4 regions of the Acetonema longum DSM 6540 genome follow, and region 3 is predicted to be linked to each of the others. Evidence: riboswitches for the same ligand, from Rfam matches in the RefSeq annotation. Region 3 holds a riboswitch; each other region holds the start of a gene.

What was found. A riboswitch is a leader RNA that binds a small molecule or an ion and turns the genes downstream of it on or off. The one in region 3 is predicted to bind S-adenosylmethionine.
Region 1: it holds a riboswitch for S-adenosylmethionine, as region 3 does, so the genes downstream of both, ALO_RS15770 (MetQ/NlpA family ABC transporter substrate-binding protein) here and ALO_RS06985 (pyridoxal phosphate-dependent aminotransferase) in region 3, are expected to answer to the same signal.
Region 2: it holds a riboswitch for S-adenosylmethionine, as region 3 does, so the genes downstream of both, metK (methionine adenosyltransferase) here and ALO_RS06985 (pyridoxal phosphate-dependent aminotransferase) in region 3, are expected to answer to the same signal.
Region 4: it holds a riboswitch for S-adenosylmethionine, as region 3 does, so the genes downstream of both, ALO_RS02390 (methionine ABC transporter ATP-binding protein) here and ALO_RS06985 (pyridoxal phosphate-dependent aminotransferase) in region 3, are expected to answer to the same signal.

The regions. Positions count from the first base shown of each region.
Region 1 covers NZ_AFGF01000173.1:12,022-19,858, forward strand. Annotated here, with positions in the region: gene ALO_RS15745 (FeoA family protein) at 1-200, opposite strand, end outside; gene ALO_RS15750 (hypothetical protein) at 356-634, opposite strand; gene ALO_RS15755 (hypothetical protein) at 842-1,369, opposite strand; gene ALO_RS15760 (sensor histidine kinase) at 1,499-2,761, opposite strand; gene ALO_RS15765 (response regulator transcription factor) at 2,763-3,437, opposite strand; gene ALO_RS15770 (MetQ/NlpA family ABC transporter substrate-binding protein) at 3,608-4,423, opposite strand; SAM riboswitch class I at 4,609-4,710, opposite strand; gene ALO_RS15775 (ammonia-forming cytochrome c nitrite reductase subunit c552) at 4,800-6,101, opposite strand; gene ALO_RS15780 (cytochrome c3 family protein) at 6,091-6,564, opposite strand; gene ccsA (cytochrome c biogenesis protein CcsA) at 6,661-7,837, opposite strand, start outside.
Region 2 covers NZ_AFGF01000126.1:109,724-117,560, reverse strand. Annotated here, with positions in the region: gene fmt (methionyl-tRNA formyltransferase) at 1-904, opposite strand, end outside; gene def (peptide deformylase) at 897-1,355, opposite strand; gene priA (primosomal protein N') at 1,455-3,872, opposite strand; gene metK (methionine adenosyltransferase) at 3,997-5,181, opposite strand; SAM riboswitch class I at 5,247-5,358, opposite strand; gene coaBC (bifunctional phosphopantothenoylcysteine decarboxylase/phosphopantothenate--cysteine ligase CoaBC) at 5,452-6,645, opposite strand; gene rpoZ (DNA-directed RNA polymerase subunit omega) at 6,657-6,863, opposite strand; gene gmk (guanylate kinase) at 6,875-7,480, opposite strand; gene remA (extracellular matrix/biofilm regulator RemA) at 7,500-7,766, opposite strand; gene ALO_RS13805 (YicC/YloC family endoribonuclease) at 7,827-7,837, opposite strand, start outside.
Region 3 covers NZ_AFGF01000053.1:70,962-78,798, forward strand. Annotated here, with positions in the region: gene ALO_RS06970 (YeiH family protein) at 1-935, opposite strand, end outside; gene ALO_RS06975 (NifB/NifX family molybdenum-iron cluster-binding protein) at 1,227-1,598, shown strand; gene ALO_RS06980 (FAD-dependent oxidoreductase) at 1,684-3,381, opposite strand; gene ALO_RS06985 (pyridoxal phosphate-dependent aminotransferase) at 3,524-4,711, opposite strand; SAM riboswitch class I at 4,830-4,936, opposite strand; gene ALO_RS06990 (threonine synthase) at 5,014-6,213, opposite strand; gene ALO_RS06995 (amino acid ABC transporter permease) at 6,317-6,988, opposite strand; gene ALO_RS07000 (transporter substrate-binding domain-containing protein) at 6,975-7,787, opposite strand.
Region 4 covers NZ_AFGF01000017.1:70,084-77,920, reverse strand. Annotated here, with positions in the region: gene ALO_RS02405 (D-2-hydroxyacid dehydrogenase) at 1-67, shown strand, start outside; gene hisZ (ATP phosphoribosyltransferase regulatory subunit) at 337-1,542, opposite strand; gene ALO_RS02395 (YerC/YecD family TrpR-related protein) at 1,638-1,937, opposite strand; SAM riboswitch class I at 2,146-2,251, shown strand; partial or broken gene ALO_RS02390 (methionine ABC transporter ATP-binding protein) at 2,342-3,398, shown strand; gene ALO_RS02385 (methionine ABC transporter permease) at 3,367-4,020, shown strand; gene ALO_RS02380 (MetQ/NlpA family ABC transporter substrate-binding protein) at 4,040-4,849, shown strand; gene ALO_RS02375 (4Fe-4S binding protein) at 5,193-5,378, shown strand; gene ALO_RS02370 (2-oxoacid:acceptor oxidoreductase subunit alpha) at 5,404-6,531, shown strand; gene ALO_RS02365 (2-oxoacid:ferredoxin oxidoreductase subunit beta) at 6,608-7,429, shown strand; gene ALO_RS02360 (2-oxoacid:acceptor oxidoreductase family protein) at 7,432-7,837, shown strand, end outside.

The DNA.
Region 1 (7,837 bases), on a different contig from region 3:
TCCGCCTTACGCAAAGAAAGATTAAATCCTTTTAGCTTTATTTCAATGGGATCACCCAGCGGCGCGTATTTCTGCACTTCCACTTTTGTGCCGACTGCTAATCCCATATTCACCATCCGACGCTGAATAGCACTATTCCCGGTAATTTTAGATACTTTTCCCGCTTGGCCAGGCACAAGTTGACTCAAGGGTTTGTTCATTATAAGACCTCCCGTTAAAACCATGAGCTTGATTATCATTTTCATTTCTATGATAGATTCTTATTCCGGCCTTGTCAATCCCTATTGTCCCGCTAAAAAGCAGAAAAGCATTTGTCTTTTTATTTGTCAGCAAATGCTTTTCTGCTTATATTATTCTATTCTTTCGAAAAGAAACCGGTCGCATCAATCATGTCCGCCAGATCAATGAAATAAGTTGCCAGGCCTGTATTATTTTCATCAGCTTCGAATGCTACCCGGGCTTTCTCTTCACGGATGCTTAACATTGAGTCCCAGTACTCCCGCAGGACACTGCTCTGAACAACCGGTTCCGGCGAAGCGTAACCTGCCAGTACAAGGATTGGCGCTGCCATAATCAGGGCTGTCATGATGCCATTGAACAGATAATGGGTCACCCGGCGCAATAGTATTTTCATGCCGTTTCTCCTCCCCTGCGTAATCTTTCCCGGTTTCGGCTGTCCGATATTCCTGGGATATGTTGTCTATCCGTATTATGTTATCCGTATTTCTGCATTATGACCTATATTTTTTAGATTTTCTTTAGAATAGCTCTATGACCAAAAATTAAGTACCGGAACAGGCGCTTGCATAGCGTGCGCCTGTTCCTATTGCTAATCGGGCAATTACTTGCCAAATCTGTTGCCCCATGAGGTTTTGCCGTGTTCATACATTCTGTTGTCCAGGATGCCGGTATACTTACAATCAAAACCCCGGCGGTTAATCATCTTTTTTACCTGTTCCGGCAATTTGGCTTTCATCTGTTTAGCCTGATTCCGGGAAATATTGTCATGTTTTACCGCTTGATCGATACGTTTTTCCATCTGATCAACCAAAAAGTTTTTCAGGGTACGTTCCGACACACCTTGTTTTTTGGCAATAGCCGCCAAAGATTTACCGGATTTGATTTGAGCCTGGAAGGTTCTTTCGTTCATCTTCAGCAGCTTAAGCAGATTATCTTGAATGCTGCGGTTGTCGCGCTGCCGGAAAGAATCGCCTCTATCCTCCAGGCCCGGACGCTGATAATGCCAGTGAGCGGGTGCTTTGCCTTTTTCCGGCGTCTGATACTGCGGGACTGCGGCCACAGCCACTCCATTTACGCCAATCATTGTTGCCATACTGATTGCCAGAAACCATTTTTTATTTCCATTCATAGTTTTCAACCATCCTTCTATTAGTTGTTTCATTTTTTCTGGTATCGGTACCGGGTATGGTTGTATTATGCGGCAGCGATTTTAGAATTTCTTTTGAAAACCGGCTAAATGGCACAGAAGATTTTACCATTAGCGTGAATTGCCGCCGGGAAAAGAAACCTTGAATTTCGTCCCTTTCCCTACTTCACTTTCGACCCCCATCTTGCCGCCATGCTTGTCCACGATCCATTTGGCGATGGCCAGGCCCAGCCCGGTGCCGCTTTCCCGGGACCGGGCTTTATCTTCGCGAAAGAAGCGGTCAAAAATACGCGGCAGGTTCTCAGGGGCTATGCCCTGGCCGGTATCCTGAACATAAATGACCGCCTGCTTATCCGCTGTAAAACAAGAAATAAGAATTTGTCCCCCCGCCGGGGTATATTTAAAAGCATTATCCAGCAGAATGACGACCAGTTGATGCAAACGTTCTTTGTCAGCGATCAGTTCCACCTTTTGTGTGATTTGGACGCTAAGCTCGATTTGATTCATTTCGGCCAGAGGCTTAAATTGCTCGGCGACCGTCCCGATAAGTTCACTGATATCCAGCGGAGCCAGTTGCAGTTCGGCTTCGTTGGCATCAGATCTGGCCAGGGTAAGGAGATGGGCGATCAGTTTCGCCATGCGCATGGTTTCCTTAATGATATTATTGATGCGATGACTCTCTTCTTCGATAGTCCGTTCAGGATGCCGCAGCATTAATTCCGCATTGCTGTTGATGCCGGTAATCGGCGAACGCAGTTCATGGGACGCGTCCGCCACAAACTGCTGCTGTTTTTTCCAGGCCGCTTCAATGGGGACCATCGCCCGCTTAGCGAGATAATACCCGGCCCAAATAATGCCGACAAGGCCTAAGACCAAAGAACCCAGCATAATCCACAACAGGTCATGCAGCAGCCTGACCTCGGTATCCACAATGCTGACGGCTATGATTTCCTGCACCTGGACCACATTGGCCATATTTAAAACTTTGTCTTCATAGGGATAAGGCACACTCATGACCCGATAGGTATGATTCTCATATTCCTTGGTCCGCAGATCTCCCAATTCTATATCCGCTACGATCGCCGTCAGGTCGCCGCTTTCCTCGGTCCTAAACGGGGATAAACTGACAGCCTGCCCGTCAGAACTGCGCAAGATCAAAAAAATGCGGGGATCAAAGAAAGGCCGGACTCTAGCCGAGGCAATCCGCCCTCTTACCAACCGGAAGGAATTCACCCTGGCCCGCAGGGCATCGTCTACCTGGTCAAACAGCCGGTAGGCCAGATAGCCGTAAAAAGCCGAGGCAAAAATAACAAACACCGATAAAAATACCAGGGAGTTCAGGACAGTCAGCCGGCGAAAGGTGCTTTGAAACATGCTATTTCTCCTTTAGCATAAAGCCGGCGCCCCGTACAGTCTGGATCAGAGAGTCTAAACCATGGGGGGCCAGCTTCTTTCTTAAATAATGAATATATAAATCGACGATACTGATGGTCGTGTCGGAATCAAACCCCCAGATCCGGTCAAACATCTGCTCTCTGGTTAAAATCTGCTCCCGGTTGAGGATCAAAAATTCCAGGACATCATATTCTTTGGTGGTCAAGCCCAAAGGATGATCCGCCGCGCAGCCGTCCCGTGTTTTACTGTTCAGCGAGATGCCGCCGTAACTTAATTCGCCTTCCATATCCAGACTGCCGCTGCGCCGCAGCAAAGCCTTAATCCTGGCCAGCAGTTCCCGGATGGCAAAAGGCTTTACCAAGTAGTCATCGGCCCCTGACTCCAGACCCATCACCCGATCGTCCACACTGTCCCGGGCCGTCAGGAGCAAGATGGGCACAGAGCCGCCGGCGCTCCGCAGCTTTTTTACAATCTCCAGTCCGCTGATTTCGGGCAGCATGATATCTAATATCAATAAGTCATGGACGGCCTGCTCGGCCATATACATCCCTTCATCGCCGGCAGCCGCTTCTTCGACAATATAGTCTTCTTCCGTCAGCAAAGCGACAATAGCCTCTCGCAAAACGTGATCATCTTCCACCACCAGAATGCGCATCTTACAATCTCCTTTTTCTACAGGCCCTGCCTTTGGATTCATCATATCCTTAGTATGGCGATAAACAAGAAAAAAGTCTGCTTTTTGCAGAGCTTTTTTCTGTCTAAATAAAAAAGGCCAACAGGCAAATTCGCCGGTTGGCCAAAAAATTTGATATTACAGGCTATTGCTTAGAATGCGGAAACAATAGCTCCTTTATATTTTTCCTCAATAAACTTTTTGACTTCCGGTGAAGTCAGGGCTTTCGACAATTTTACGATTTCCGGCCTGGTTTCGTCGCCTTTGCGGACGGCCAGCACATTGGCATAGGGAGAATCTTTGGATTCCAGGACCAGAGCGTCTTTCGCCGGAACCAGATTCGCTTCCAAGGCGTAATTGGTGTTGATCACCGCGATGGCTGCATCGTCAAGGGACCGGGGCAGCATGGCGGCTTCCAGTTCCCGGATCTTTAACTCTTTGGGGTTATTAGTGATATCTTTGACGGTACCGCTGATGCCTACGCCATCTTTCAGGGTGATGAGCCCGGCCTTGGCCAGAATCGCCAGAGCGCGGCCGCCATTGGTCGGATCGTTGGGAATGGCGACAACGGCGCCCTGAGTCAGCTCTTTAATATCTTTTATTTTTTTAGAATAAATCCCCATCGGCTCAATATGGACTTTAGCCGTATAGGTTAAGGCCAGGTTGCGCTCGGCACTAAACTTCTCTAAGTAAGGCACGTGTTGAAAAAAATTGGCATCTAATTCCTTTTCAGCCAAGGCAACATTGGGACGGACATAATCGCTGAATTCCACGATTTCCAATTGAATCCCTTCTTTTTCCAAAGAAGGTTTGATAAACTGCAAAATTTCAGCATGAGGAACCGCGGTAGCGCCGACTTTTACGACCGGCTTCTTGTCCGGCTGATTGGCGGTGTCTTTACCGCCGCAACCGGCAGCCACCAGGCTCACGGCCAGAATGACTAACAAAGCAAGGATTGATTTTTTCATTTTTTCCACTCTCCTGTTTATAGATTTTAAACTGCCCCTTAATAGGTCTATTTTGTATTTTTATGAGTTTATCCCGCCTGCAGTTGTTTGATCAGCCAAACTGCAGATCTGCCATGAATCCTCTCCCTGTAAAAAATTAAGACCCCTTTCCGAGGAAAGGGGTCCATAACGCAGACTAAACCTTTCTCTCATCTTCCAGGATATTCTCCTGCTGGAATTAGCACCACCGCATTGCTGCCGGTTGCCGGGCGTCATCGGGCCAGTCCCTCGACCACTCTAGATAAGAGCATGTATTGAATTGATTATGATCATACCATTAATTATTTAAGGTGTCAATGGCAACTTTTTTCGCTGAACTCAGTCACCGTCATACACCTTAAAAGAGCTCGATGCCGGCGGCTTTGTTGGCCGACTCAATTGCTTTGTAACCCAGATCGATTGCCTGGCCGCAGGTATGAAGCGCCTGATCGGGATTATGGAAGCCCATGCCGTTTTCAGCAGCGACAAAATCCCAATACCATTGAGCTTTACGGACCAATTCGCGGGCTTGGGCCAATTCGGCCTGGTCCACATTGGGGACCGCAGCCGCTTTTTTAATCGCTTCGTGGGCTTTTGACACTACTAAGCCGGCGCTGTGCTGGAGCTGCCAGGTATGATTCTGTATCGTCTTAACGCGCTCCTCCAGCCAGGCGGCGCCCTGGGTATGGCATGTTCCGCAGGAAGCGTCGAGGTGTTTGAGCGGACTGGTCATCCAGTGGGAAGTATACTTCTGCCCGTCTTGCCGCATATAAGGCATATGGCAGTCGGCGCAGGAAACCCCCGCCTGACCGTGAACACCGGTTGCCCAGGTTTCAAACTCAGGATGCTGCACCTTCAGCATCGCGGCCTTGGAGTCGGGATGCTGCCAGTCCTGGGCAAACCCGCCCGGTTTGGTTGCGTACATCTCATACATCTGCTCCGGTTTCAGGCCCTTATCCCAGGGGAAGACAACCCGGGAAGTTCCGGGCTCAAAATGGTATTCGACATGACATTGGGCGCAGACGTAAGTCCGCATTTCCTCACGTGTCGCCTTGGTCACATCAATGCCGCGGCGCTGCTGGGCCTCGATAAACGCCGGCTGGATCACCCGGAGATCCATCGTGGCGGGATCATGACAGTTGGCGCAGCTGATATAGCCATGCTCCGGCGTTTGCGCCAGGAGCTCCCGCAACGGCACCTTGCCGTAACTCCAGCCCTTCTCCTGGAAGAGCTTTTCAATATAAGGCGTTTTGCAGGATATACACGCGCCGGGGGATTTATCGTTAACCCGTTTAGTTTCCTTCAAGTCTTCCAGCGTGAAAACATGGCCCCGGTCTTCCGTATAGTCAATGCTGAACGGCATTCCTTTAAAATTGGCCAGAATCTCCGGCTGCCGTTCGGAGTTCTGCGTCTTCAGGCTGCCGCCAAAGCCGCCGGGAGAGGGCGCCATTTCGCTATTTTTCTGGAAGCTTGCATATTGCAGGGGGTAATACTGCCCCCATACCGCCGGATCATATTCCCCCGCCGCAACTTTGCCCAGCTTGACGGTGGATGCAGGCCGGCTCACCCCGGTCCGCAGGATAACAAACCCAAAGAAAAGCAGCAGCCCGCATAACAAAGCAATTAAAGCTTTTTGCATTTTGTTCAAGCTATTCAACATGAATCCCTCCCTTGCCTTTGTTCATGCCGTGAACCAGGCCGCGATGACACTTGCCGCAGTCCTGTCCGCCAGCCGCCATTTTGGTATTTTCCACGGTAGACTGGTGGCAGCGCAGGCAATTGTCCGCAATATACTCTTTTCCCTGGGCCGATACGGTAATGGCCGCCGGATAATCCCTTACCGTCTCATGATACACATCCTTCATCCCGGTCCTGATCTTGGCGAACATTTTTGTGGTCATGCTGCTGTGCGGCAGATGGCATTCGCTGCAGGCAATCTGTTTGTGGTTCGATGCCTGCCAGGTAGTATATGCATGCTCCATGGAATGGCAGCTTCCACAGAATGCGGGAGATTCCGCATACGTATACCCTGCGGCTGAGACAGCCATGCCTAAAACCGCAATGCCGAATCCGACGGCCATCAATTTAAGCGCATGGCGGTTTAAATATTGACCCGTGTCCAAAGTATCCCTCCTCTCCGCAAAATTCGGGCATCACTAAAGTCCCGGCAAAAGGACCGGACCCCATTCAACTATTAAAGCATCCGGCCTCTGGCGGAACTATGTCCGGCTCGATTTTTCCGGCGCCGATAAAGCTTGCGCCGCCTTGGCCGCCGATACTTTTCCGGCTCGGCTCAGCCCTGCCCATAAAGTGCCGGCGACAACGATGAAGGTTCCTAACCAAACCAAACCAATTAACGGCTTGTAGCTGATCTCGACATCTATTTTGTCCGGTTTTACCGTCTCCAGGTTTTTAACGCCTATTTTCACTTTTCCCTGGGAAGTGTTCACGCCCAGCAGGCTTACCTCATAAGATCCAAGCGCCTTTACCGGTAAGGCTTGAAACTGGCCATCGGCGTAAAACAGCTCCGGTTTTACCTCTTCTCTTTTCCCGTTCCCGGATACCTCCAGCAAAGCGTATGCCCGCACATTTTGCATATTATTCCCGTTCATGCCGGATTGCAGGAACTTTACCGTAAGGCCGGCCCCGTCCTGCTCATCGCCGCGGTCGAGAATCAGTTCGGTGACGGAGTCATGCTCGTCTCGCGCTGCCGGCGCAAAGTAAAGATCGCCTAAAGTTTCGCGGAATATCCCCGGCTCCCGCACAGCCGGACGCCCCTCCCGGTCGAATTTGGTATAGGCCTTCACCACTTCCCGTCCATCAAGCTGGAAAGGCTGATAAAATCCCTTCCCGTCCTCAGCCGGCTCGATACCCGGATAGGTTACCTGGCGTCCAAAAACAGCCTGGGTTTCTCCCGGTTCAAAACTGACGATCACCGACCGGCTTGCCGCTGATGAGGCCAGGATGCCGATCAAAGCAACCGCCACACCCGCATGAGTGAGCCCGGCCGCCAGATTGACCTTTCTCAATCCTGCCAGATTGATAAACAGCGCGGTTACCGACAGGCCCGCGACGGCAAGCATAACCGGGTGGCGGAAGCCGGCCAGTATTCCCGGCAACAGGCTCAAATGCCCCAGCAAGACCAGCCACCAGTATTTTTTTATGAGGTTTTCCTTAGTTTCACCCCAGCTTACCATGGGAGCCATGGTCAAAAACAACATCAGGAACATCGCCAGCGGCAGCGATGTGCTGTTATAGAAATCGGCGCTTACACTTTGCGGCTGATTGATCAGCATGGTAATCAGGGGTGTTGACATACCGATTAAGACCAGTACGGCAATGGCCGAAAGTGCAAGCGCCCCGGCCGCCGTCAAAAACTCGCGGCTTTTAAGGGCC
Region 2 (7,837 bases), on a different contig from region 3:
CCGCACAGTCGCGCGCATTCATTTTTTTGCGGCACTCAGGCTGGAGCTCAAGAAGTTCTACTGTGCCACGGCCTGTTTGCACGATAACGCCGTAGTCGCTGAGTGCAATAATAGTCCCCGGCTCTTTGCCGGTGTCTTCACTGCCGCTGATTCTGGTCCGACAGAGTTTAAAGATTTTGCCCTGGTAGAGACAGTAAGCGCCCGGCCAGGGATTAAGACCCCGTATCAGGTTATGCACGACGGCAGCTGACTGTTTCCAATTAACCCGTTCCACTTCCCGGGTTAAGAGCGGCGCGTAGGTGGCCAAATCATGGTCCTGAGGCTTGCGAGGCGCCGTTCCGCTCCGGATGGCCTGCATGGTTTTTGCCAGAAGTTCCGCACCCTGCAATTTTAATACCTCATACAGTTCGCCCGTAGTCTGATCAGCTGTTATGGTTGTGGTATCCGATAAAATTATATCGCCGGTATCCATGCCTGCGTCCATATACATGGTAGTCACACCGGTAACCGGCTCTCCGTTGATGACCGCCCAGTGAATCGGAGCGGCCCCACGGTATCTTGGCAATAAAGAGGCATGCACATTGATACAGCCTAAAGGCGGCAGATCCAAGAGCGATTTAGGCAGTAGCTGACCAAAAGCCACCACCACAATCACTTCTGGCCGCAATGCCGCCAATTGCGTAATGAACTGATCATTGCGGATTCTCTCTGGCTGAAGCACTGGAATTTGATGGGCAGCAGCCGTTTCTTTCACCGGCGGAGCAGCCAGCACACGGCCTCTTCCTTTCGGCCTATCAGGCTGAGTGACGACACAAACCACCTCATGGCCTTCGCTGATCAATCGTTCTAAACAGGGAACCGCAAAGTCCGGCGTTCCCATAAAAATCGTGCGCATATCAGGAATTCCCCTTGTAGACAGTTTTTGCCCGCTCAATGAACAATATACCGTTCAGATGGTCGATTTCATGCTGCAGGGCCCGTGCCAAAAGCCCGTTCGCCGCAATACGGATCTTTTTGCCCGAGCGGTTTAATCCTTCCACGGTGACATCAGCATATCTTTCTACATCACCGTATACTCCGGGAATGCTCAGGCAGCCTTCCGAGGCCACCTGTGTTCCATCGGATTCAACAATTTCGGGATTGATGAGTTCGACCAGCCCTTCTCCTGCATCAATTACAACGATCCTAAGCAGGATTCCTACCTGAGGCGCTGCCAGACCCACGCCTTCCGCGCCATACATGGTTTGCGCCATATTATCCAATAATTCTTTAACCTTGCGGTCTATTTTCGTTACTGCCTGGGCCCGTTCTTTCAATACCGGATCTCCGGCCTTTTTTATTTCTAATATAGCCACGTTGCTACCTCCTATGGTCTTCCCAATAAATCAAACATCCTTATTATTGTACCCAATCCACCTGTACATGGCAATCGGTTGAACCCCGAAAGACAGTATCTATACAACGCTGATCGGCGAAACATCAAAGACTGTGTCCGAGAGAGTGTGCCAGTTTTTCTGCCGGATAATTTCTTTGACAGTGTCCAAATTCCCGGCTTTGATTAAAATGATCATCCGGTAACGGTCCTTGACCTTGAGTACAGGCGCCGGAAAGGGGCCGATGATGTCCGTTCCCGCGTCAGGTCTCAGCTCGCTTTTCAGAGCCGCCGCCAGTTGTTCAGCTTTCCTTCGGGCAGTATCCTCCATACCGGCGGCTACAGTACATTTTATTAATTGGCAAAAGGGTGGATAAAGCAGTTTTTGCCGAAATTCTATCTCAGCTGCGTAAAAAGATGAATAATCCTGGTTAGCGGCGGCGCAGACCGCATAGTGTTCGGGATTATATGCCTGCACAACGACTTTGCCCGGTTTATCGCCGCGACCTGCCCTGCCGGCAGCCTGGGTAATCAGGGCGAAAGTTCTCTCGGCCCCGCGGAAATCCGGGATATTAAGGATGGTATCCACTGACAAAATACCAACAGCCGTTACATTTTGCAGATCATGCCCTTTAGCGACCATCTGGGTCCCTAATAGTATATCATACCTGCCGGCGTCGAAATCCGAGAGAATGGCATCCTGAGCCAGCTTGCCATGGGTGGTGTCCTGATCCATTCTAACAATCCGGCAATCGGGGAAAAGCTGCTGCAGTTCCTGTTCGACTTTTTGCGTACCGGTGCCGAAGAATTTGATATAGCGGCTTCGGCATGCCGGGCAAAGTGTCGGAACCGGTTCGACGGCGTCACAGTAGTGACAGCGCATCATGCCTGCAGCATAGTGATAGGTTAAAGCCACGGCGCAATGCCGACATGTAATCACGTGACCGCATTCCCGGCACATGACAAAGGTGGAATGGCCCCGACGATTCAACAGAATAATGGCTTGCTCACCGCGTTGAATGGTATCCCGCAGCAACCCTTCCAACTGGGTGGAAAGTACGCTGCGCCTGCCCTTTTTCAACTCTTCCCGCATATCCACCAGCATGACCTGAGGCAACACGGCGCCGGCAATTCGTGACGGCAGCGACAGCAAGACATGCCTGCCGGCCAAAGCATCATAAAACGTTTCCACCGCAGGCGTGGCGCTGCCTAAAACGACTGCTGCCTGAGCCAGATTTGCCCTGGTCATGGCAACATCGCGAGTGTGATAGTAGGGAGATTCTTCCTGCTTATAGGTGAATTCATGCTCTTCATCCAAAATGATAATGCCCAAATTAGGCGCCGGCGCAAACACAGCCGACCTGGCCCCGATGATGACGCCTGCTGTTTCCTCGCGGATTCTCTGCCAGGTATCATACCGTTCATTCAGAGAAAGTTTACTGTGTATGACCACCACATCATTGGCAAATCGGGCTTTAAATCGTTGCACCAACTGGCTGGTCAAGGCTATTTCCGGCACGAGAACGATTGCCTGTTTTCCGGCCTGCCGCACCGCCGCAACGGCGCGAATATAGACTTCGGTCTTGCCGCTTCCGGTAATGCCATGCAGCAAAAAACTCTGAAATCGGCTATAAGATAATGCATCGGCAATAGCGGCAACAGCATTCTCCTGTTCCGGCGACAGTGTAACAGGTTGATACTTCCCTGCAACATTCTGATAGCTGTCGCGCATAACCTGCTTTCGAACGATTTTTATCATTTCAAGATCAACCAGGGTCTTAACTGTCTGACGAGACACCTTCATTTCTTTCAAATCAGCGTCAGTTAGGTTTCTCGTCAATAATGCCTGAATGAGCCGGAACTGAGCAGGTTTCCTTTCCATTTGGGGTAAAATGCCTGTCACCTGTTCGCCCGTGAGAGCCAAGTGCAGCTCAGACTCATATTTATTGACTCTTGCGGTTTGCACGGTACTGCTGCAGAGGACGAGTTTCCGCTGTTTCAGTTCCTCGATCAGCGACCGTGCCTCTGGTCCGAATTCTTTTTGGAACTGCCGCATCGTCACTATTTTTTGCCGGCGGAACCATTCCAATACCGCCGCCTGGTTTTCTGTCCTGGTTTCGTTGAATATACCGGCGTAATTCGCATTTAAATAATAGAATTTTTCTTTTCGAATGCCTTTTTTACCCGGGATAAACAGACGCATTGCTTCCGCCAGAGTGCAAAGGTAACGCTCACTAAGCCAGCGGGCTGTTTGCATCATATGATCATCAAACCAGGGATCATCATCTAAGACGTCCTGGATAGGCTTTAACTCATCTTTCCGGCCTTCTGGCTCAGAGCGGACCGCTACCACGAAACCTTCTTCCTGCCTGGAGCCAAAAGGTACAACCACCCGCCAGCCGGTATCCAGATAGGAAAATTGGTCCGGAATAAAGTAAGTGAAAGCGTCGGTCAGGTTCCGGATACCGGAATTAATGACTACCTCAGCCGTTTTTATCATGTTTTACCCCAATACAATCGCTTATAGTTATAACTCTTATCTTTAGATAAACTTAGCGAAATTCCTGTAAAAAACCGCGAAAAAACGCGGACATTTATGGATATGTCCGCGTTTTTGGAATTTACTATGATAGATTGGCTTCCCGGCGCAAAGCAGCGGCTTTGTCGGTCAGTTCCCAAGGCAGATCCAGGTCAGTCCGGCCAAAATGACCATAAGCGGCTGTTTGCCGGTAAATAGGCCGGCGGAGGTCCAGATTTTGAATAATCGCAGCCGGACGAAGGTCAAAATGCTTTTGCACCAGTTCGGAAATCTTCTCTTCGGAAAGTTTGGCCGTACCAAAAGTTTCGACCAGCACCGAAACAGGACGGGCTACGCCAATGGCATAAGCCAGCTGGATTTCACATTTGTCCGCCAATCCTGCCGCTACAATATTTTTGGCTACATAACGGGCGGCATAAGCGGCGGAACGGTCTACTTTCGTGGGGTCTTTGCCGGAAAAAGCGCCGCCGCCGTGACGGGCCATTCCGCCATAGGTGTCGACGATAATCTTGCGTCCGGTCAGGCCGGAGTCTCCTTGAGGTCCTCCGACGACAAAGCGGCCGGTAGGATTGATATAGTATTTGGTCTTACTGTCAATATACTCTTGGGGGATAATCGGCAGAATTACTTTTTGGATAATGTCCTGTTCAATCTGGGACAATTCCACGTCCGGACTGTGCTGAGAAGAAATCACAATCGTATCCACCCGCACCGGCTTGTCATTTTCATACTCCACCGTAACCTGAGTCTTGCCATCCGGCCTTAAGTAGCCCAACTCCCCGCTTTTACGGACTTCCGACAGCCGGCGGGAAAGTTTGTGAGCCCAGGCAATGGGAGTTGGCATCAGTTCGGGAGTTTCATTGGTGGCATACCCGAACATCATCCCCTGGTCCCCTGCGCCGATGGTTTCAAATGCATCCGTATCGCCTGCTTTGGCTTCCCGCGACTGGTCCACTCCCAGGGCAATATCCGCCGACTGCTCGTCAATCGAAGTCATGACGCCGCAAGTTTCACTGTCAAAGCCATATTTTGCGCGGGTATACCCGATATCCTTGATGGTCTGCCGGACAATTTTGGGGATGTCTACGTAGCAATTCGTGGTTATTTCACCGACCACATGCACCAAACCGGTGGTAACCAAGGTTTCGCAGGCCACACGGGCATATGGGTCCTGCGCGATGATGGCATCCAATACACTGTCGGAAATCTGATCGGCCATTTTATCAGGATGACCTTCTGTAACGGATTCTGAGGTGAATAATCTACGCATAACGTACCTCCATACTTTATAGATTCTAGTAAAAAATCACCCCGCCATGGAGTGATTTATTTTCACTCCCATCTTGCGAAAAAAATTCGCCGGAATTGGCACCGTTTCGACAGAGACTCTGTCAAATGGTTGCCGCAGCTTCATCGGGCCAGTCCCTCCGCCAACTCTGGATGAGTTTACTATATATAGTTTTTTACCAAGAAAATCTTACAGCAAATGAATTGAAAAAGCAAACAATTTTTATTGCCTTTTCCTTATTTCCATTTGCTTTTACACGAAACTGCAAATTCTATCAAGCAGGACATGCGCCAACTTGTCTTTCTCCATTTGCGGCAACTCTTCCGACGAGCCGTTCCGATACAAAAGTTTTACGATATTGGTGTCAGAGTTAAAGCCGGCGCCGGGGGCAGTCACATCATTGGCAACAATCATATCCAGGTTTTTCTGAACGAGCTTTTGCCGGGCATAGGTTAAAAGTTCATGAGTTTCCGCCGCGAAGCCGATTAAGAGTTGATTTGGTTTTTTTAAACCGCCTAGCTCTTTTAAGATATCCGGGTTTTTTTGCAAAATAAGCGTCAATGTGTCATCAGTTTTCTTTATTTTTTGGGGGGCAGTCTCTGTTGGCCGGTAATCAGCCACTGCCGCCGCCTTAATGACAATATCGGTGTCGGGAAATGCCGCCAAGACGGCCAGCCTCATCTGCTCAGTTGTTTCAATGGCAATGACTTTAACGCCGACCGGCGCCGCGAGAACAGTAGGGCCGGTTACTAAAGTAACCTCCGCCCCTCTTTCGACAGCGGCTTTGGCAATTGCATATCCCATCTTTCCGCTGGAACGGTTGCCGATGTAACGAACCGGATCAATCGGCTCCCGGGTGCCGCCGGCAGTAATTAGGATTTTTTTCTGCTGCAAGTCTTTTTTATGGCCTAAATAAGACAACAGCCTGTCGACAATAACCGCTGGCTGCGCCAACCGGCCGAAGCCTTCGACGCCGCAAGCCAGCCGGCCGCTTTCCGGTTGAATGATGTCATAACCCAGTTTCGCCAGTTTCACCAGGTTTTCTTGCAGGATCGGGTTATTATACATATTCGTGTTCATGGCAGGCGCCAAAATGACAGGCGCTCTGGTCGCCATCACCGTCGTGGAGAGCATATCATCGGCAATACCATTGGCAATTTTGCCAATGATATTCGCGGTTGCCGGCACGATCGCAAACACGTCGGCCAGGGAAGCCAAGGCGATATGCTCTACATTCCATTTTTTCGGCTCTTCCCACATGCCGACAACTACCGGATTCGCCGTTATTTCGCGAAAAGTAAGAGGAGTGACAAATTTGGCAGCTGCATCGGTCATAATGATATGCACGCTGCAACCGGCTTTTTTCAGACTACTGGCCACTTCAACCGCTTTATAGGCCGCAATCCCTCCGCTGACTCCCATCACAATATTTTTGGTCTGAGTCATGGAGCTCCCCCCTATTTTATGCCGGCTTTGGTGCGTTCGTAAGAAATTTTATTCTGGGCAACCTCTTCCAGGGCCAGGGTGACCGGCTTATTGGATTTGCTTTCCGCCAGGGGGGAATCGCCATTCATTACTTCACGGGCCCTTTTGGCCGCTAATACTACTAATGTATATTTACTATCTACTTTACTGACTAAAACATCTAAAGACGGACGAATCATTGGAATCCCCCTTAATCATTACAGATCTTGTCTAATATGTCTTGATTTCTCACCGTCCGGCACTTCTCCGCCGTAACAATCGACCGGATCTTGTTCACAGCCTTGGCCACTTCATCATTCATGATTACATAGTTGTAACTTCCGGCTAGGGATAACTCAGTTTTGGCGCAGCCGAGGCGCTTGGCAATCGCATCCGGTGTATCAGACCCTCTTTTGTTAATTCGTACTGATAACTCCGCTAATGATGGCGGGACAATAAAGATAAAGACTCCTTGTGGAAATTTTTCTTTTATTTTCATGGCACCCTGAACATCAATTTCAAGAACCACGTCTTGCCCGTTTTGCAGTTTCTCATCCACATACTGGCGGGGAGTGCCGTAATACTGCCCGTACACTTGGGCCCATTCCAACAAGGCATCCTGGCTTAGCATCTGCTGAAACGATTCAAGAGAGACAAAATGATAACTTACGCCTTTTATTTCTCCCGTTCTGGCGGGACGGGTCGTTGCTGAAACGGAGTAATGCAATTCAGGCATACTCCGCAGCAATTCTTTACAAATCGTTCCCTTCCCGGTGCCGGAGGGACCGGAAAGGACAATTAATATTCCTTGCTGCATTTGAAAACCCCTTCTTTAATTACTCGGCAGCGTCATCGGCAACATCCTTGCTGACCAGACGATGGGCGACAGTCTCGGGCTGAACGGCAGAAAGGATCACATGATCGCTGTCAGCAATGATAACTGCCCTGGTTCTTCTGCCATAAGTGGCGTCAATCAGCATCCCCCGATCCCGTGCTTCCTGAATAATGCGTTTGATCGGAGCTGATTCAGGACTGACAATTGAAATAATCCGATTGGCGGAAACAATATTACCAAAGCCGATATTGATCAGTTTGATTTCCATAGCAGAAAAAAACCTCCCTCAGTAATCTCCTATGTTTTGCCGGTCCATACTCATCTATTATTACTCTATGT
Region 3 (7,837 bases):
CCGCCACTTTTCAATAGTTTGACCAGGTTGGTATTCAGTCCGATAGCCGCCATGGCCATGATAATGACGAATTTGCCCGTTTGACCCATCAGACTGTTTATATCCCAGGGAATGGCGAAAAAGGTGTTAATAACCGATGCGCCCAGAAACCCGAGGATAAACCAGGGAAAAATGGCAGCAATCCGGCAGCCGCCGTTATTTTTCCCGGCCGGTTCATAGCCGGCTGAACTGCGGGAAGTATACAAGGCCAGAACCAGAGTAATAGGCACAATCATCAGACTCCTGGTGAGTTTCACAATCACTGCCAAGTCGCCGGCCTGATTGCTGTAGGAATAGCCGGCAGCAACCACAGATGATGTGTCATTAACAGCAGTGCCTGTCCAAAGGCCGAAGGCCTGGTCGCTCATGCCGAGAGCATGCCCCATCAGGGGAAATGCAAAGGCTGCGATCACGTTGAACAAGAAAATAGTAGAAATGGCATGAGCTACTTCTTCATCTGTGGACCGTATGACCGGCGCGGTGGCCGCTATGGCCGAACCGCCGCAGATGGCGGTACCGACACCGATCAAGGTCCGAGTATTGCTGTCAATGTTCAACAGCCGTCCGGCAATATAGGCCGTAACGAAAACGGCTGTCAGGGTAAAGATCATCAACGCCAGCGTCTGACTGCCAACGGCTAAAACGTTAAACAAGTTCATTTCAAAACCTAGCAGGATGATGGCATATTGCAGCAGTTGTTTTGAGGTGTACTTTACTCCCGCTTCAAAGCGGGCGGGCCGTTGCCAGGATGCCAAAATCATGCCGAATAAAATGCCTAATACCGGGCCGCCAATAATGGGGAGCATTTTACCAATCAGCCAAGCGGGAATAGCAATGAATGCCACCAACAGGACACCTGGTGACTTGCTGCGAATGGATTCCAAATTCAATTTCATGTGCCTCCTCATCTTTATCCACTGAAATTTTCTGTATAGTGTGGCTGCGATCAATCCCTATAGAGTGAATATCTCTATTATAAATGCTCAAAACGTATCAAACAACTCCTGACTCGCCTTGTACTAATCTCCCTTCAATGAAAACCGGTATTTTCCCGTAATGATAGTTAAGTTATTGACATTCCTCCATAAATATTATATATTAATTATGAAATATGGTTCATAATTTGAAGATGAATTTTTTAGCCCACTCATGAAATATATTTCAAAAAGCAGAAAGGTGTGATTTACATGAAAATTGCCATTCCTGTAGCCGAGGGAAAACTGAGTGAGCATTTTGGGCATTGTGTAACATTCGCTGTTGTCACTGTGGATAACGGCAAGATTTCGAAACAAGAAATCCTAACCCCGCCGCCTCATGCTCCCGGTGTCATTCCCAACTGGATAGCTGATCTGGACTGCACCGACGTTTTAGCCGGCGGCATGGGAGAAGGGGCCCGGAGTATGTTGCGGCAACACGGCGTTACAGTCATTTGCGGCGCCCCGCAAGAGACGCCGGAAACTCTGGTAGATCTTTACTTACGCGGCAAGCTTGTAGATGCCGGCAATGGCTGCGGCCATTCTCATCATCATGGCGACAGTCACGGCTGCGGTACGCACTGAGGATTCGCCGCGGCGGAACTCAACAAAAGAAAAGCAAGGCGCATCAAACATCTGTCTGATGCGCCTTAAACATTCTATATTCCAATTATTTGCCTTTTTCACAAGGAAACGGCCAGGCCAGAATACCGCCTTCCATAACCTTGACATCTTTAAAGCCTGCCCCTTCTAAAATCCCTTCCGCTTCATAACCCCGCAGACTGATCTTGCAGAAAGCAATAATTTCATCCTCTTTGTTTAGTTCCTCCAGGTGGCTGCGCAGTTCCCCCAAAGGTATATATTTGACGTTAGGGCAGTCAGCCAGACAGATTTGCTTGCATTCCTCCGGCGTGCGCACGTCGAGAAAGATCGTCTTATCCGGACTGTTTTGCATTTTTTTCTTAGCTGTCAGGGAGGAAATGCCTTTTAGTTTGCCAGCCACTTTATTCATTACCGCATTGGCTGCCACCGCCACATTGTCAATGGGCGAACTATAGGGCGGAGCATAGGACAGATCAATATCAAACAAATCGTGAACGGTTCCGCCTAACGTCAGTACCGCTGCCGCCACATCCACCCGCTTGGCAATTTCCCCTTCTCCTACAGCCTGTAAGCCAAGGACTTTACCGGTTTTAGTCTCAACAATCAGTTTGACGGTAATCAATTTGGCGCCGGGCATATAGTGGGGCTTATCATGACCGGCAACCATGGCGGTCACATATTCATATCCCAGTTCTTTGGCTTCCCGTTCGCTGAGTCCGGTCTTGCCCACCGTCAGATCATGAATTTGGGCGACTACCGTATTGAGCACTCCTTTGAATTTCATATGGGAACCGCAGAGATTTTCGCCAATGACCCGGCCGTGTTTATTCGCGGTGGACCCCATCGGCGCGAACACCTTTTTCCCGGAAATGATGTTGACATTTTCGACACAGTCGCCGCCGGCGTAAATATCCGGGTCGCTGGTGCGCATTTCTTCATCTACGGCAATCGCTCCGGTGATGCCGATGGTCAGACCGGCCGCTTTGGCCAGCTCTGTGTTAGGCCGCGCTCCCACGGCCATTATCACCAAATCAGCGGGAATGCTGCGCTGATCCGTCTCCACGGCAGTGACCCCGGTCTCGCCGCTAAATCCCTGAACTCTTTCCCCGGTCAACAGCGTGATGCCCGTTTCCGCCGCATACTTGGCGACGATCCCCGCTATTTCGGGATCCAAGAAGGCCGGGAAAACCTGCTCCTTCATTTCCACTACCGTTACCGGTAGTTCCCATAAGGTTAATGCCTCGGCCATTTCCATGCCGATCAGGCCGGCGCCGATGATGACGGCATTGGCAAACCGTCCCCTCTCCAGTCCCTGACGGATGGCTTTTGCATCGTTGGGATGCCATAACGTATAGATATTCTCCAGTTCGATTCCCGGCAAAGCCGGTTTAACAGGGGAAGCGCCTGTGGCGATAACCAGTTTATCATAAGGCAGGATTTCCGTTTCGCCGCTGGTCAGAGTTTTCACGGTTACGGTTTTAGCTCGCCGGTCAATGGCAACAGCTTCGGTTTGAGTCCGCACCGTAATATCCTTCACATTTTTGAAGTAGTCTGCATTGCGCATATTGCCCGCCGGCGTCTTCATCAGGGCTCCAATATCCGGTACATCGCCTCCTACATAATAAGGCATGCCACAGGCGCCGAAAGAGACGATCTCGCCTCTTTCCAATACGGTAATGCTTGCCTGAGGGTCACACCGCCGCGCCTTGGCGGCGGATTTCAAACCGGCTGCCACGCCGCCGATTACCAGAATTTTTTGCATCATGGTCCCTCCCGTCAACCTTCTTTTATCCCCCCTCCAGGGGGATGGGCATTCTTTAACTATACCTTATTCTTTCCTTAGAATCAATCCTGTCGAAAAATAAAAAGGCCCGGCTCCTGTTTTGGCAGGACCGAGCTTTTTTCATCTATTTCCGGACTTGGGTTCGTAATTTATCCAATCGCTGCGCGGCCGCCTCCAGGGTACTCAAGTGCTTGCAGAAGCAGAACCGGACAAAATAGCTGCTTTCCAGGCTTTCTTGACGATAAAAGCTGGAACCGGGCACTACCGCCACACCGATATCCTTGGCTAAGTAATAGGCGAAAGCCACATCGTCATCCCAGCCGAAGGACCGGATATCCACCATGATGTAATAAGCTCCGCCTGGTTTAAAGGTCTTAAACCCTACCTGCTTAAGCTTTTCATAGAGAAAGTCCCGGCGCACCCGATAAAACTCCGCCAGTTCATGATAGTATTCCGGCCCTGAGCGCAGAGCCTCACCGGCAGCCACTTGTAACGGCGCCGCCGCTCCCACGGTAAGAAAATCGTGAACCTTGCGGATGGACTGAGTGATCTCCGGCGGAGCCATCACATAGCCGATGCGCCAGCCGGTAACGCTGTATGTCTTGGAAATCCCGTTGACAATAATGGTCCGTTCGGCCATGCCGGGAATATTCCACATGGGAACATGCTCTACCCCGTCATAAATAATATGTTCATAAATTTCATCGGTAATAGCCAGCACATCGTGCTTAATGCAAAGATCGGCGATAAAGGCCAGTTCTTCCCGGGAAAAGACCTTGCCGGTGGGATTGTTGGGGGTATTGACGATAATGGCCTTGGTCTTGTCATTGAACAATTCCGCCAGTTCCTCACGGTCAAAATGATAATCCGGCGCCTGCAGCTTGATATATTTAGGCGATGCGCCGCAGAGAATCACGTCGGCGCCGTAATTTTCATAAAAAGGTTCAAAGATGATGACCTCATCCCCCGGATTCACAGTGGCTAGCAGGGTAGCAATCATGCCCTCAGTAGCGCCGCAGCACACCGTAATCTGGGTTTCCGGGTCAAGGACGATGCCATAATCCTTGTTCATTTTCCAGGTCAGAGCGTCCCGCAGTCCCTTGGTCCCCCAGGTAATGGCATATTGATTGTGATCTTCGGCAATCGCCTTGACGGCAGCCATCTTGATGGAATCGGGCGCCGGAAAATCCGGAAAGCCCTGGGCCAGATTAATCGCGCCATGCTGGGCCGCCACCCGGGACATCTCCCGAATGACTGATTCGGTAAACCGGCTGGCTTTGGCGGAGGCATATTTGTGAACAGTAGTGGTCATATCCATCACCTCATAAAAATTTGAATAATACCTTCCAGATGCTGTCCGGGCTGTAAAAAAGCCCAGGAAGAAACCGAACCCCTTTCCGAAGAAAGGGGTTTTACAGCTCGAAGCTTCCCTCTCATCTCTCAGAACCCAAAAGTTCTGCTGGATTTGGCACCACTGCTCTGAAAAGCCGGTTGCCGGGCGTCATCGGGCCAGTCCCTCGACCACTCTGGATAAGAGCCAATATATAATTTTTGCCTATCATAGCATGTTTCAGTGAATTTCGTCAAGATGAAATCTGTATTTCCCTTCGTCGGCTAAATGTCCGCATCAGGCTGCAACACCGAAAGTTCCACCCGGACGGTATCCGGATATTTAATGCCGCTGCCGGTATTTAATAAAACCACACTGTCTTGCGGCCGAATCCAGCCTGCCGCTGCCAGACGAAGGGCAGCAGCCAGAGTAGCCGCCCCTTCCGGGCAGATAAACAGCCCTTCTGTCCTGGCCAACTGAGACTGGCTGTCGAGAATCTCCTGGTCCGTGACCGCCACGGCGCAGCCGCCGGTCTGATAAATGGCCTCCAGGACGAGAAAATCACCCAATGCTTTGGGGACGTTAATGCCAAAGGCCACAGTGGACGAGTCTGGCCAAAACTGAGAAGCCTTAGCCTGCTGCTGCCAGGCTGCCACAATTGGAGCACACCCGCTGGCCTGCACCGCCACCAGCCGTGGCAGTTTCTCGCCGATCCAACCTAATTGCCTCAATTCGGTCAGGGCTTTATAAATGCCGATAATGCCCACCCCGCCGCCGGTAGGATAAATAATCACGTCAGGTAGCTTCCAGTTTAATTGCTCGGCAATTTCCAGGCCCATGGTTTTTTTGCCTTCAATGCGATAGGGTTCTTTCAAGGTGGAAGCGTCCATCCAGCCATAACGCTTCACCGCCCGGCCGACAATCTTGCCGGCGTCGCTGATCAGGCCGTTCACCAGGGACAAGCTGGCGCCAGCCACGGCACACTCGTTGCGGGTAATCAGCGGCGCCGACACAGGCATGACAATATGGGCCTGGATGCCGGCTTTGGCGCAGTAAATGGCCCAGGCCGCTCCGGCATTGCCATTGGTAGGCATGGCCAGCTCTGTTACCCCCAGCTCTTTGGCCCTGGTAACGCCCATAGCCGCTCCTCTGGATTTAAAAGTACCGCCCGGATTCATTCCCTCGTCTTTCAGGTAAACCTTTTTGATCCCGGCTGCCGCGGACAGTTTCTGCAGCGGAATCAACGGGGTCATAACTTCCCCCAAAGTCACGATCCGGTCGTAATTCTCCACCGGCAGCAGTTCCCGGTAGCGCCACAGATTATAGGAACGTTCGGCCAGGTCTGCTTTGCTCAGGATTTTCTTGATCTTAGCCAGATCATACCTGACTAACAGCGGCAAGGCGCAGTCCGGGCAGGTCTGCGCCAATTGCCGGTGAGAGTAGTGAGCGCCGCACTGAGGGCACTCCAAATGGCTCACATGCATGTTAAATCCTCCGTGTATTGCAATTATATTGAAAGTGATTTATATGCTGACAACTTTTAAAACATTCGTGAAATCAACTTTTTCGCTAGCCCTCTGACTTCGATCATCCCAATCCCCCCGGAATCCGAAGCTTTGTTTCCAGCCATTCCTGAACCCATCCCATGGCAATCACCATGACCCAGTAAAATACAGCCAAGGTGATGAAATACGGCATAAAGACAAACTGTGCCGCGCTTTGCTCCTCTACCTGCCGGGTCAGTTCCGGGACAGTAACGACAGAAGCCAGGGAGGATGATTTCAGGGTATCGATAAGGCAATTCCATAATGGCGGAATCGATATCCGGACAGCCTGAGGCAATATGATCCTTCTTAAAACCTGAGAATTAGTCATGCCGAGGGATAAGGCTGCTTCCCATTGTCCCTGGCTGATCGAAAGAATTGTCGCCCGGAAGATCTCCGAGATATAGGCCCCGAAATGCAGGATCAGTCCCAGGAGCGCTGCCGGAAAAGGATCCATCACAATATGAAAAGACGTCAACCCGTAGTATAGCATCAACAGCTGGACGAGCAGAGGCGTGCCGCGGAAAAAAGATACATATACTTTAGCGGTCTGCACAAGTACTTTGATCTTGGAGATTCTCATCAATGCCACTGCCAGGCCGAGAATTACCGCCCCTAACATAGCCAGCAGGCTGAGATGAATCGTAACCAAGGCCCCCTGCGCTAAAACCGGCAGAGAGCCAATCACAATATCCCAGTCCCTACTTGCTGACATCTTGCCCAAACCACTTGTGCGATATCTTTACATAAGTGCCGTCCGCCTGTATTTCCCTGATAGCCTTGTTAACCGCTTCAATCAGCTCCGGTGACCCCTTGCGGAATGCAAACCCCATTTTTGCTTCATCAAAGGTTTGGCCCGCCACTGCAAGATTATGACTGGAATTCTTCAGAAAATATTCGGCGATGAATAACCGGTCATTCACTGTTGCTTCAATACGCTTTGCCTGCAAATCGGCGAAAATTTCATTGGCTCCCTTATAATGCCGGATATTGGCCCCGGCTTTTTGGGCAATTTCTTCCCAGTTGCTGCTTTGGGTTACACCGACTTTCCGGCCTTTAAGGTCCTCTACGCTGCTGATGTTTGTTGTCTCTTTATTCACAATGACCTGAGCGCCGGAAACCGTGTAGGGGGTCGAAAGATCATACTTCTCCAGCCGTTTTTCATTAATGGATATCTGATTGGCAATTACGTCAAACCGTTCAGAATCAAGACCGGCAAACATCGCCTTCCATTCAGTGGGAACAAATTCCGCCTTAACACCCAGACGTTTGGCCACTTCGATAATAATCTCAACATCGAATCCCTGTAATTCGCCTTTCTCATTTTTAAAAGTGAACGGAGGATAAGTTCCCTCGGTACCAATTTTTAACGTACCGCGTTTCTGAATGGTTTCCAGTAGTGTCTGTTTTTTGGCGTCCTCCGTTTTTGCGGTTTGCGTTCCGCAACCAGCCAGTATTATAGCAAATAACCCGGTAATAATGAATCCAATAAGCGCTAATTTTAACTTTTTCATAGTTTCAACCTCCATCTAATTTTATGATAACTTTAAATTAACCTTGCTGC
Region 4 (7,837 bases), on a different contig from region 3:
TAATTTACTGCGCTACGTTAATGACCGGGAGATGTTCAATGTAATTGACAAGGTTAAGGGTTATTAAAAGGGGCCGTTGGAAAAGAATACTGCCACTAGCTATCGCTCTGGTAATTAAGATAATACCCTCAAGTATACTGGAGGCATGCCGGGAAGAAGCAAGAAACAATCCTCCGGCTGGCAAACCAAAAATTTGGCTAGCAGCCTATGTAATTATAGTGATGTGGCTTATGGCGCTGTACGCCTTGTACACAATAAACCATTAAATAAACAGGCCGTCGAAAACTCCCCATCCAAGGAGAATCTTTCGACGGCCTGACTTTTTCTGCGGCTCCCCTAGCCAAAATAGCGCAGGGCGGCATACCCTTTTGTCTCTTGCTGTTCCTGGGCCTGACTCTGAGTCGCGGACGCCATGGCCAATTCTACGGTGCGGCCGGCCCGGCGAAGTTTTCCAGCCTCGCTGATAGCTTGATCCATTTTATTCTCGGCCCAAGCGATATAAAAATCCTTTGCCGCGGTTGGCATTGCCATTCCCTGCCGCTCCCGGGCCAGCATGACCCTCTCAATGCCCAGGGCAAAGCCGGTAGCCGGAAGGTTGACCCCAAAGTCAGAGGCCATGTTATCATAGCGTCCGCCGCCGCATAATGGGAACCCAAGCCCCGGCGTATAGCCTTCAAATACCATACCGGTGTAGTAGTCAAAATCCCGGATGATGCCTAAGTCAAAATTCACATTTTCATTTAATTCATAATGCTTTAACTGCTGATAAATATAGTCCAAGTTCTCCAGGGCCCCGCGGGCTGTTTGATTCTTCACCATTTTGTAGCCCTGGTCCAGGATCTCTTCTTTCCCGCTCATCAACGGTATTTTGCGCAATATTTCCCCTGCGGCCTGGCTCAGCCCGCTGCGGGCGATAAGCGTGTCAAGACCCACCAGATCCCGCTTCAACATGGCCTTTTTGACCAGCAGGCGTTCTTTGGCGGTCAGATCGAATTCAGCCATCACACCGTTGATAAAGTCCACCTGTCCCAACCCGATTTGAAAGTTTTGCAAGCCGGCCTGCTGTAGGCCAGTAACCGCCAGGGCAATTACTTCGGCGTCAGCCGCCGGTTGCCGGGCCCCCATCAATTCCACCCCTGCCTGGTAAAATTCGCACTGCCGGCCGGTTTGAGCCTGTTCCTGGCGAAATACATTGGCCAGATAAAACAGGCGCAAGGGCATTGGGCTCTCCTGCAGACGAGCGGCGGCGACCCTGGCGATGGGAGTAGTCATATCCGACCGCAGCGCCAGGATCTGATTATTGCGGTCAAAAAATTTAAAAGCATTTTCGCTTAACTCGCCGCCGGCCCCGGTGGTTAATGTTTCGTAATACTCCATGGTGGGAGTGACCACTTCCTCATAACCCCAGACAGTAAACAATCGAGCCAGCTGGCCCTCCAAAAGCCGTTTGCCATGAGCCTGCTGCGGCAAAAAATCCCTGGTCCCGTATGGAATTTGCGGTACATAATCCTTCCGGTTTGTCAATTCTACTCCTCCCCACATTTCTGTTGCAAAATTATCTGTAGCCCCGGACCGTTCAAAAAGGCCCAGATGCCAGGCCCGCCCACAGGAGGCTGAAGTGACGCAGCTGGTCCTTTTCAACGGTCCTCCCCTAATCGCTCCAGTACTATCTTATATCCGTCCGCTCCATAGTACAAACACCGCTTCACCCGGCTGATCGTAGCAGTGCTGGCGCCTGTCCTCGCCACAATTTCATCATAGGTATGACGCGCTTCCAGCATCCGGGCTACTTCCAGGCGCTGTGAAAGTGCCTTGAGCTCCCCGATGGTGGAGATATCCTCAAAGAACTGATAGCATTCTTCCTCGCTTTTTAATAACAGCACCGCGCGCATAAGCTGATCCGTTAACTCGTCTTTGAGTTTTGGATTGATCGCCACTGACTGCTCCCCCTTTTCATTCTGTCTTAATTTTTAGTTCGCCACTTACCTTTCCTTTCCTGCTTTACTCCTTTTATTCTTTACCGGATAAAATCAAAAAAATAAGGAATCGATCAATTCGGAATATAACTTTATTTGCCGTCCTATTGACAGACTTTCGCCAACATGCTACTATATATTTCATCAACTATAACTATATATGTTTAAGATTTCATCAAGAGTTGGCTGAGGGACTGGCCCGATGACGCCGCGGCAACCATCGCATTTTGCGAAACGGTGCCAATTCCATCAGGATTTTTCCTGACAGATGAAAGAGATGGCGTGATCACCCCTCTTCGTCTGCTATACGAAGAGGGGTTCTTAAATTTTTTCGGAAGGAGTCAATTAAAATGCCAAAAGACCTCATGATCGCCATGAGCGACCTTGAAAAGACCTATAGCAGCGCCAGAGGCAATGTACATGCGATACAAGGCGTCAGCCTGAGTGTAACCCGGGGCGAAATCTTCGGAATCATTGGCAAAAGCGGCGCCGGCAAAAGCACCCTGATCCGCTGCATCAATATGCTGGAAAGACCCACCCAGGGGTCAGTTCTGGTGGACGGTCAGGAAATGACTGTCCTGCCGGAAGAGGAGCTGCGGCAAGTCCGCAAAAAAATCGGTATGATCTTTCAGCACTTCAACCTGCTGACCTCCCGCACTGTTTACGATAACGTGGCCTTTCCCCTGGAACTGGCCGGCTGGAACAAATCCCAGATCCGTGAGGCAGTGATGCCGCTCTTAGAGCTGGTAGGGCTGGCCGATAAAAAAGATCAGTATCCGGCGCAGCTAAGCGGCGGCCAGAAGCAACGGGTGGGCATCGCCCGGGCGTGCCAACAAACCGAAAGTGCTGCTGTGCGACGAAGCCACCTCAGCCCTGGATCCGCAAACCACCAAATCAATTTTGGAACTGCTGAGGGATATCAATCGCAAGCTGGGATTGACCATTGTCCTGATTACCCATGAGATGCAGGTCATCAAAAAAATCTGCGATCGGGTGGCAGTCATCGACAACGGCAAGATCATCGAACAAGGGCCGGTTCTGGATTTGTTCGCCAAACCCCAGGCACCCATCACCCGGGAGTTCATCCGGACCATTGTCAATTACGACCTGCCTGACTTCTTTCAGAATACCGCTTTCTCCGCCAAGCCGCTGCCAGACGGCAATCTGGTCATCCGTATCTCATTCATCGGCCAGGCGGCCCAGGAGCCGGTCATTGCCAGCGTCATCCGCCGCTTTAATGTGGATGCCAGCATCCTGTTCGGCAATATTGACCATATTCAACACACTACTTTCGGCACTCTTTTGCTGGAAATATCTGGGGAGCAAACTTCCCTGGATAATGCCCTCCAGTATCTGAAAGCCCGTGATTTAGGAATTGAGGTGATTGGCTATGTCGCAAGAACTAATCGTGCTATTGGCTGAGTCTCTTTGGGAAACCTGCTATATGGTGGGTGTATCCGCACTGGCGTCCGCTATCCTTGGCCTGCCCCTGGGCGTGATTCTGGTGGCTACCGACAAGGGCCATATTCTGGAGAACCTTTATATCAACCGCATCTTAGGCGCGATTGCCAACGCTGCCCGTTCCACACCGTTTATCATCCTGATGGTAGCCATCATCCCCCTGACCCGCCTGATCGTGGGCACATCCATCGGCACTGAAGCCGCCATTGTACCGCTAAGTATAGCCGCTATTCCCTTTGTCGGCCGGATCGTCGAATCATCCCTGCGGGAAGTGGACCATGGCGTGGTGGAAGCCGCCCAGGCTATGGGAGCCTCGCCTCGGCAGATTATCTTTAAAGTATTGATTCCGGAAGCACTGCCCTCCATTATTCTCGGGCTGACCATCACCGTCATCAGCCTGATCGGCTACTCGGCCATGGCCGGGGCCATCGGCGGCGGCGGCCTGGGAGACCTGGCCATCCGCTATGGATATCAGCGTTTTCGCGCCGATATCATGCTGATCACCGTAATAATTCTCATCGCCCAGGTACAGATTGTTCAGTCCTGCGGGGATTACCTGGCACGACGCTTAGATAAACGATAAATGTTAAGGAGGTTTACCCATGAAAAAGCTTGCTCTCATTCTTACCCTTCTCTTCTCCCTGTCCCTTCTGGCTGCCGGCTGCGGCGGCACTAAACAGGAAACACAGACAGATAAACCCCTAAAAGTAGGCGTTACCGCCGGTCCTCACGCCGAAATCATGGAAATGGTAAAGAAGGTCGCCGAAAAAGACGGTCTCAAGATCCAGATCGTCGAGTTCAACGACTATGTTCAGCCCAATGTGGCTCTGCATCAGGGAGATATTGACGTAAACAGCTATCAGCATCAGCCGTATTTGGATAATATGATCAAAGACCGTCAGTATGATATCACCAGCGTGGCTAAAACCGTTATCTTCCCGATGGGACTGTATTCGCAAAAAGTCAAAAGCATCGTCGAGGTCAAAAGCGGCGCTGTAGTGGCCATTCCCAACGATCCCACCAACGGCGGCAGAGCTCTGCTGCTTTTGGAATCACAGGGCCTGATTAAATTGAAATCGGGCGCCGGCATTCTGGTCAGCGTGGCCGATATTGCCGAAAATCCGAAAAATATCAAAATCCGTGAGCTGGATGCGGCTCAAATCCCCCGCTCTCTGGCGGATATGGACCTGGCAGCCGTTAATACCAACTACGCCATGACTGCCGGCTTAGTACCGACCAAAGACGCCCTGGCTCTGGAAGACGGCAATTCTCCTTACGCCAACATCGTTGCCGTTCAGTCCAAGAACAAAGACAATCCTGCCGTACAAAAACTGCTCAAAGCTTATCAAACTGACGAAGTGAAAAAATTTATCCAGGAACATTTCAAAGGTTCCGTATTGGTTGCCTGGTAAGCGAACCGGATTGATATAAAACAGAATAAAGAGGCCGCAAAGGGTTTTTCCACTCTGTGCGGCCTCCGGTTTTGATTGCGCCAGCGTTTTTTTGTTAAACAACAAATCATGTATTTATGTATGTAAACATATATAAATACATAAATTGATAAATCAGAATATACTTTACACATTCATTAGAAAGTCAGCCAATTTGAGCAGGATTTCCCCTGGTGGCGTCGTAATTGTTCAACAGCAGAAACGGTTTCAGTAATGAACCCAGCGTTTCAGCGGGAAAATTGGCTGCCAGCATAGCAAACAGCATCCGCTTTCCCCCCAAATGATACTATACGGAGGTGAGAAAATGGCGTTGAAAATTATCGAAAAACGTTGTAAAGGTTGCGGCATATGTGTTACATTTTGTCCTAAACAGGTACTGGGACTGAGTGAGCTTGAAAAAGTAATCGTCCTTGATGAAAGCAAATGCATTAGCTGTAAGCAATGTGAAATGCGGTGTCCCGATTATGCGATTTTTGTAGAGAAGAAGTAGAGAAGACTTAAGGAGTGGATATAGAGTGGCAAAAGTTCTTCTTATGCAAGGGAACCAAGCCTGTGCCGAGGGCGCTATCGCAGCAGGTGTCAAGTTTTTTGCCGGATACCCCATCACCCCGTCCACGGAAATTGCGGAGTCTCTGGCCAAACGCCTGCCGCAGGTTGGCGGGAAATTCATCCAAATGGAAGATGAAATCGCCAGTATGGCGGCAATCATCGGCGCTTCCCTGACAGGGAAAAAAGTTTTAACCGCAACCAGCGGCCCCGGGTTTTCGTTAAAGCAGGAATTGATCGGCTATGCGGCCATTACCGAGACCCCTGTAGTCATTGCCAACGTACAGCGGGTGGGTCCCAGCACCGGACAGCCTACCGCCGCCGCTCAAGGCGATGTGATGCAGGCCCGCTGGGGTACCCATGGTGATCATCCGATCATCGCCCTGACGCCGGCCAGTGTGCCTGAATGTTTTTCCCTCACAATCAAAGCCTATGAAATGTCGGAGAAATACCGCGTACCGGTCATTTTCCTGATGGACGAGGTAATCGGCCACATGCGGGAAAAGATTGAGCTTCCTGACTATAGTGAGGTAAAGCAGCCTTGCCGTAAAGCCCCCGCCGCTCCCAGCGCCGACTACCAGGCCTACAAGCCTGACCAGGACTTGGTGCCGCCCATGGCTGCCTTTGGGCAAGGCTACCGGTATCACGTAACCGGCCTGGTCCATGACGAAACCGGCTTCCCCAACGGTTCCCCGGCTGCTACCGCAAAGTTGCTGAAACGATTGCATGAAAAAATTGAAAACCATCTGGATGATATCGTCCTCTATGAGGAATATCGCCTGGAAGACGCCGATACCGCCATCATAGCCTACGGCGGAACGGCCCGTTCGGCTTACGCCGCCATTGACATGGCCCGGGAGCAGGGAATCAAGGCCGGCATGTTCCGCATGATTACCATGTGGCCTTTCCCTGACAAACAGATTGCCAAACTGGCGACGAAAGTAAAAAACATCGTGGTTGCCGAAATGAATTACGGCCAGGTTGTGGGAGAAGTAAAACGGGTTGTGGAAGGCAAGGCTCCAGTGAAGCTGGTGGCCAAGTACGATTCCGATCCGATTTCGCCCAAGGAACTGCTGCAGGTTTTAGGGGGCCGTTGAAACAGGCCCGTCTGCCTCGTTGCAACAGATTCCCATTCCGAAAAAAATCAGGAGGCGTGTTATGGCTATAGAACAAATGGAAAAACTCGTTGAGAAATATTTCCGGCCCCGCCTGCCGCATATCTGGTGCCCTGGCTGCGGCAACGGCATTGTGACCGGCGCGATCGTAAAGGCTATTGATAAGTTGGGACTCAACCAAGATGAAACCGTCATTGTGTCCGGCATCGGCTGTTCCTCACGGGCATCCGGTTACCTGAATTTCGACACAGTACACAGCGCCCATGGCCGGGCTCTGCCGGTGGCCACCGGCGTCAAGCTGTCCGAACCAAGACTGAATGTGATCGTAGTCACAGGCGACGGCGACAGCACCGCTATCGGCGGCAACCATTTCATTCACGCTGCCCGTCGCAATATCAACCTGACGGTGGTCTTGTACAATAACAATATTTACGGCATGACCGGCGGACAATACTCCCCCTTGACCCCCTCCCACAGCATCGCTACCACCGCTCCTTACGGCACTCTGGAGCGTCCTTTCGATGTTCCGGAGTTGGCCAAGGCTGCCGGAGCCACTTTCGTCGCCCGGAGTACCGCCTTTCACACCCAGCTGCTAGTAGATGTCATTGCCCAGGGCATTGCCCATGACGGCTTCTCTCTGATCGAAGCCGTGACTCAATGCCCGATCTATAACGGACGCCAGAACAAATTGGGCGACGCTCCAACCATGATGAAATGGCAACGGGATCATGCGGTGAATGTGGAAGCCGCAAAAAAAATGACTCCGGAACAATTGGCCGGCAAATTCCTCATCGGTGTGCTTCATAAATCGGAAGCTCCTGAGTATACCAAACAGTATGATGATCTGGTCATTGCCAATGCGCAGAAAGGAGCTAAGTAATTATGATGGAATTACGCTTATCCGGTTCAGGCGGTCAGGGCCTGATTCTCATCGGCATTATTTTGGCGGAAGCTGCGCTCCTGGACAACAAACTGGCCATCCAGTCCCAGTCTTACGGCCCGGAAGCCCGCGGCGGCGCCAGCAAAGCCGAAGTTATCATTTCGGAAAAACCGATTCATTATCCGAAAGTAACTGAGCCGGACCTGGTCCTGGCCATGAGCCAGGAAGCCACCAATAAATACGCCACTGATCTGAAAACCGGCGGCACTCTCATCATCGATACCACCTTTGTCAAGGACGTGCCGGCCCATGCCAAAAACGTTCTAAAACTCCCCATCACCAAAGTGGCTCACGAGCAACTCGGCAAAGCCCTGTTCGCCAATATCGTGGCCCTGGGCGCCATTGTAT